2 regions of the Flavonifractor sp. HCP28S3_F3 genome follow, and region 1 is predicted to be linked to the other one. Evidence: a T-box and tRNA genes for the amino acid it is inferred to sense, from the RefSeq annotation. Region 1 holds a T-box; the other holds one or more tRNA genes.

Evidence for each region. A T-box is a leader RNA that pairs with one kind of tRNA and senses whether it is charged. The one in region 1 lies ahead of ACTNB1_RS12405 (valine--tRNA ligase), so its partner is inferred to be a tRNA-Val.
Region 2: it has a tRNA-Val gene. The T-box ahead of ACTNB1_RS12405 (valine--tRNA ligase) is inferred to sense a tRNA for this amino acid. The anticodon was not compared.

The regions. Positions count from the first base shown of each region.
Region 1 covers NZ_JBQHUF010000014.1:75,807-79,073, reverse strand. Annotated here, with positions in the region: gene pyrB (aspartate carbamoyltransferase) at 1-415, shown strand, start outside; gene ACTNB1_RS12410 (hypothetical protein) at 478-909, opposite strand; T-box leader at 1,046-1,259, shown strand; gene ACTNB1_RS12405 (valine--tRNA ligase) at 1,309-3,267, shown strand, end outside.
Region 2 covers NZ_JBQHUF010000001.1:69,214-72,480, reverse strand. Annotated here, with positions in the region: gene ACTNB1_RS00395 (class I SAM-dependent DNA methyltransferase) at 1-177, shown strand, start outside; gene hslO (Hsp33 family molecular chaperone HslO) at 183-1,067, shown strand; tRNA gene ACTNB1_RS00385 (tRNA-Val) at 1,206-1,281, shown strand; tRNA gene ACTNB1_RS00380 (tRNA-Asp) at 1,318-1,394, shown strand; tRNA gene ACTNB1_RS00375 (tRNA-Phe) at 1,398-1,473, shown strand; tRNA gene ACTNB1_RS00370 (tRNA-Gly) at 1,570-1,645, shown strand; tRNA gene ACTNB1_RS00365 (tRNA-Cys) at 1,677-1,750, shown strand; gene ACTNB1_RS00360 (hypothetical protein) at 2,375-2,674, shown strand; gene ACTNB1_RS00355 (RNA polymerase sigma factor) at 3,191-3,267, shown strand, end outside.

The sequences.
Region 1 (3,267 bases):
TCAGCTGGACGTGCTGTATATGACCCGTATCCAGCGGGAGCGCTTTGTGGATCCTCTGGAGTACGAGCGGTGCAAGGGTGTGTACGTTCTCACCCGCCGGAAGCTGGACCGGGCCCGGAAGGACCTGCTGGTGATGCATCCCCTGCCCCGTGTGGACGAGATCTCCATCGACGTGGACGACGATCCCCGGGCGGTGTACTTTGAGCAGGCCCGGTACGGCATGTATGCCCGTATGGCCCTGCTCACCGATCTGGCCAACCAGGAGCGCATGCGCCCCGACGCGGTGGAGATCGGCACCAAGCCGGTGTGTTCCAACCCCAACTGCATCACCCAGACCGAGCACTACCTGCCCCCTCTGGTGAAGCAGAACGGCGGCGTGGACTGCTGCGCCTACTGCGACAAAGAACTGCGGTAAATACGGATAAAGGCCCTCCCTGCTGTTACCGTACAGCGGGGAGGGCCTTTTGATGTTTCGGCTTACGGTTCTTCAGCGGATTCTTCTGCGTAGTACTGATATTGCGCTGCCGCCCAGTCCAGAAGCTTACTGTACGACAGCCCCTCTTCCGCTGTATAGGTGGCGCCGTCCACAGAGAGATTTTCCGCTCCAAACAAAACGACGATTTCCACGCTGTCGCCGTTTGTGTCATGCACCATCTCTTTCGGATCATAAGTAAAGCGGTAGAGCCAAGGTTCCGTAAATTCGTCGTCGGAGGGAACAATGCGAAGGCTGCCCACATCCATTGTGCCGGTGTGATAGAGAAAGAGGGGTTCCGCATCTGGTACCTGGCTGCACTCCAACTTAACGACCGTGGAATCCTGGATCCGCTCCAGAGCGGTAGGCTCCTTCGGACCACAGCCGGACAGCAGGCACAGCGCAAAAACAAGCGTCAGACATGAGAGCTTCCTCATGATGCACATCTCCCCCCAGAGCTTTCAGCAATAGATTTCTAACAGTAAATTCATACTAGCACATCCCAAAATCCCGGTCAAGAACGGTTTCTCTTGACTTTTTCGACGGTTATGACTATACTATAACCAATCGCGTGCAAAGACAGCGAAGGGAAGGAGTACCCCCGCGGAAGGTACAGAGAGGAGCCGGTTTGGTGCAAGGCTCTCCGGCGGTGGGGGGAAGGTCGTCCCGGAGTCCCGTTTCTGAATGGAGTAGGAAGCGGCGGAATCCTCCCGTTACAGAGGCAATGAGTGTCCTCCCTTGAGGAAATTCAGGTGGTACCGCGGACTGAATTCGGTTCGCCCTGAGCAACAGCTTGGGGCGGACCTTTTGTTTTGCCCCGAAAAGGAGTGTTTTGAATGAGCAAAGAGCTTCCCAAGGTCTATGAACCCCAGGAGGTGGAGGGCCGCATCTACGAGATGTGGGAGAAGAACGGCTGCTTTGAGGGCCACCGTGACCCCGACAAAAAGCCCTTCACCATCGTTATGCCGCCCCCCAACGTCACCGGCCAGCTCCACATGGGCCACGCCATGGACTCCACCCTCCAGGACATCCTGATCCGCTTCAAGCGGATGCAGGGCTACGCCGCCCTGTGGGTGCCCGGCACCGACCACGCCGGCATCGCCACCCAGATCAAGGTGGAGGAGGAGCTGCGCAAGAATGAGGGCCTGACCCGCTACGACCTGGGCCGGGAGAAGTTCCTGGAGCGTGTGTGGGACTGGAAGAACAAGTACGGCAACCGCATCGTGGAGCAGCAGAAGAAGCTGGGCGCCTCCTGTGACTGGAGCCGCTCCCGGTTCACCATGGACGAGGGCCTCTCCAAGGCCGTCCGCCATGTGTTCGTCTCCCTGTACAAGAAGGGCCTCATTTACAAGGGCTCCCGCATCATCAACTGGTGCCCCAACTGCGTCACCGCTCTGTCTGACGCCGAGGTGGAGTATCAGGACAAGCCCGGCAGCTTCTGGCACATCCGCTACCCCATCCAGGGTGAGGAGGGCCGGTACGTCATCGTGGCCACCACCCGGCCCGAGACCATGCTGGGCGACACCGGCGTGGCCGTCAACCCCAACGACGACCGGTACAAGGACATCGTGGGTAAGAAGTGCATCCTGCCTCTGGTGGGCCGTGAGATGCCCATCGTGGCCGACGAGTACGTGGACATGGAGTTCGGCACCGGCTGCGTGAAGATGACTCCCGCCCACGATCCCAACGACTTCGAGGTTGGCCTGCGTCAGAACCTGGAGACCATCCGTGTGCTGGACGACAACGGCAAGGTGGTGGAGGGGTACGGCAAGTACTCCGGCATGGACCGCTATGAGGCCCGGAAGGCCATCGTGGCCGACCTGGAGGAGCAGGGCTACCTGGTGAAGGTGGAGCCCCACCAGCACAACGTGGGCACCTGCTATCGCTGCCACAATGACGTGGAGCCCCTGATCTCCGCCCAGTGGTTCGTGAAGATGAAGCCCCTGGCCGAGGAGGCCCTGCGGGTGGTGAACGAGGGCGAGGTCAAGTTCGTCCCCGACCGCTTCTCCAAGACCTACACCAACTGGATGGAGAACGTCCACGACTGGTGTATCTCCCGCCAGCTGTGGTGGGGCCACCAGATCCCCGCCTGGACCTGCCAGGAGTGCGGCCACATCACCGTGTCCGAGGACGATCCCACCGAGTGCGAGCACTGCCACTCCAAGAACATCAAGCAGGAGGAGGACGTACTGGACACCTGGTTCTCCTCCGCTCTATGGCCCTTCTCCACTCTGGGCTGGCCCGAGGAGACTGAGGACTATAAGTATTTCTATCCCACCGACGTGCTGGTCACCGGCTACGACATCATCTTCTTCTGGGTGGCCCGTATGATCTTCTCCGGCTGCGAGCACACCAAGAAGCCCCCCTTCCACACCGTGTTCATCCACGGCCTGGTGCGGGACGACAAGGGCAGAAAAATGTCCAAGTCCCTGGGCAACGGCATCGACCCCCTGGAGATGGCCAACCAGTACGGCGCGGATGCCCTGCGCTTCAACCTGGTCACCGGCAACTCTCCCGGAAACGACATGCGCTTCTACACCGAGCGGTGCGAGGCCATGCGCAACTTCGCCAACAAGATCTGGAACGCCAGCCGCTTCCTGATGATGAACCTGACCATCGACAAGTGTGAGCTGCCGGAGAAGCTGGAGCTGGAGGACAAGTGGATCCTGTCCAAGCTGAACAGCGTCATCCCCGAGATCACCGAGAACATGGAGCGCTATGAGCTGGGCGTGGCCGCCCAGAAGGTGTACGACTTCATCTGGGATTCCTACTGCGACTGGTATATCGAGCTGACC
Region 2 (3,267 bases), on a different contig from region 1:
GACCTCTGGCAGCGCCGGGAGGAGCTCCACGAAGAATATGCCTATGAGCCGGATGAGCTGGAGGCATTGCTGCGCCAGGCCGGCTTCCGGCAGATCAAGCAATACGGCGAGCTACGTATGCGCGCCCCTCGGGAAGGCGAGGGCCGCATCTTTTTCGCCGCACGAAAGGATACCTAATTATTATGGCAGATACAATTATTCGCGCATTGGCAAAAGACGCACCGGTGAAGGCCTCGGTCATTTCCGCCCGTGACATGGTGGAACGGGCCAGGCAGATCCACAAGACCCTCCCCACCGCCACCGCCGCTCTGGGCCGGGCCCTGATGGGAGCCTCTATGATGGGCAACCAGCTGAAGGTGGAGGACGGTTCGGTGACCCTCCGAATCAAGGGTGGCGGACCCCTGGGTCCTATTACAGTGGTGTCCGACAGCACGGGCAACGCCCGGGGCTATGTCGGTAATCCGCTGGTGGAACTGCCCTTGAAGGGGCCGGCCAAACTGGACGTGGGTTCCGCCGTGGGCCAGGACGGCTCTCTGACGGTCATTAAGGACCTGGGCATGAAGGAGCCCTATGTGGGCACCGTCCCCCTGGTCTCCGGCGAAATCGCCGAGGATATCACCTCTTATTTTGCCGAGAGCGAACAGATCCCCACCGCCTGCGCCTTGGGGGTGCTGGTGGACGTGGATCAGAGTGTCCTCTGCGCCGGCGGCTACCTGATCCAGCTGCTCCCCGGTGCAGATGACAAGGTGATCACCGCCGTGGAAAACGGCATCCAGCGGGTAGGTCCGGTGACCGAAGCCATGCGCGGCGGTATGGATGCCAAAGCACTGCTGGAGCAGGTGCTCTCCGACTTTGAGCTGGAGATCCTCTCCGAAGAGCCGGTGGAGTACCGCTGCTACTGCTCCCGGGACCGTGTCAGCCGTGCTCTCATCAGCATGGGCCGACAGGAGCTGGAAGAGCTGATCCAGGATCAAGGAAAGGCAGAACTGACTTGTCAGTTCTGTGACAAGGTCTACCAGTACTCCAGGGAAGAACTGGAGGAACTGCTGGCGTCCTTGGACAAATAATCACGCTGGCGGGCCGTTTCTACCCTGTCAGAAACGGCCCGCAAAATATTCTAAAATTTTTTTGGAAAAACAGTTGACAACCCGCAAAGCTTCTAGTATAATAACCTTCGCTGCTTGACCGAAAGCAGACTTGATCACGGGAGCATAGCTCAGCTGGGAGAGCGCATGCCTTACAAGCATGATGTCACAGGTTCGAGCCCTGTTGTTCCCACCACTCTCTTTTAGAGAGCTCCCGTACCCCCTACCGTATGGCGCGGTAGTTCAGTTGGTTAGAACGCCGGCCTGTCACGCCGGAGGTCGAGGGTTCAAGTCCCTTCCGCGTCGCCATTTGCCTCTGTAGCTCAGTTGGTAGAGCAGGGGACTGAAAATCCCCGTGTCGCTGGTTCGATTCCGGCCGGAGGCACCATTCCGTTCCTGGCGGATACCTCAGGGTATCCGCCAGGGGCAACTTTTAAACCCAGGCATCATCTCTTCCCTTTCTGCATAAGATGGGATCAGATATGCAGGTGTAGCTCATCTGGTAGAGCGCCACCTTGCCAAGGTGGAGGTAGCGAGTTCGAGCCTCGTCACCTGCTCCAAAAAAGATCACAGGTTTCCTGTGATCCATATGGCGACATAGCCAAGTGGTAAGGCAGAGCTCTGCAAAAGCTCCACCCCCAGTTCGAGTCTGGGTGTCGCCTCCATAAAAATAACCACACCGTCAGGTGTGGTTATTTTTATGGAATCCTAGGAAATTTGAAATGCTCGGCGGAAGTGAATTCCGCCTGCGTGTTACCAAACGGGACCTGCTGCTCCAAATAGATTGACGGCAGCGAATTGCTATGGTTTACTAATGGTAGATTTACACAAACCTATATATGGGTTCGGATGTGGAGAGAGCTTTCAACATGAATTGGAAACGAGTATATCTGCTTTTTATTACTCTGCTGGTTCTCACTTTCCTTTTTTTCAACTGTAACTGGAATATGGGCAGCGGTATATATGCAGGGGACGATCCTGCCGCTGCGATACCGGAAGCTGACTGCTCCGAACCGGTTGCTTCTTCGGAACAAGATGCGTTGGATGCGTACGCCGCCTTCCTATCAGGCAACTGGACTGATCTGGGTGATGCACAGCCAGAGACCTGGTGGATCCCCGGTTTTCCGAACAATGCCGATTTATTTGGATACGAGTATACCTATTTGGATCTGGATGGGGATGCAAGTCCGGAATTGCTTGTTCAAATGGAGGACGATCCGGGCGGCTATAATGGAGTTTTCCATTTTGACGGCAAAAGACTCCGGTGTTGGAACAGTGATGCGGTAGAAATGACCTGCCGGGATTATCCGCTCACAGACGGGGCCATGGTGCGGCAGTATGACTACGGGGGGACCCGCTCTTATGTGCTCTTCCGCTACCGCTCTGACGGGGAGAGCGAGACGCTCCATTCCCTGTTTGCCCGGGACGAACTGGTTTACGAGACCAGCACCCTGCCCTGTCCCTACTATGAGGTTGACGATGTGGAAGTGAACGAGGCGGAATTTGAAGCCCGGCTGGACGCGCTGGTGGAGTCGAATCTGCTGGACCGCTCCTGCTGGATCTCCATAGGGGAACTGGAGGAATCGTAGTTGACGAAGCCGCCTGGGGTTAAGCGCAGAAGTTCCGGTTTCGGCCAGCATCTAAAGTGTTCGGACCAGACAAAAAAATAACCACACCGTCAGGTGTGGTTATTTTTTTGGATCCCTGGGAAATTTGAAATGCTCGGGCAAATGAATTGCCCATCTTCGCGCTAAGAGCCGCCCTACGGGCGGTTGCGCTCCGAAACGCCGCTGCGGCGGCAACCCGCCAAGGTTTGCCCTTCGGCAAAACACTCGTACGGCGAAAATGCGCCGCCCCGCCGTGCGGGGCCCCGGTTTTGACTGGCATCTATACTTTACGGACAAGGCACAAAAATAACCACACCTTACGGTGTGGTTATTTTTATGAGTACCCGGGAAATTTAAGGTACAGCGTAAAAGCACCGCACCACCGTGTGGGGGCTCCGATCTCAAAAGAAACACCAGCCAAATGGCTGGTGTTTCTTTTTTACTGTGACATTCACGTCCGAATCCGTAGTATAGGAGTGAGGAAGAAAGGAGGGCAAAATGGAGGACGCCAAAATCATCGACCTGTTTTTCCTGCGCTCGGAGGCAGCCGTCACAGAGTTGGAGAAAAAATACGG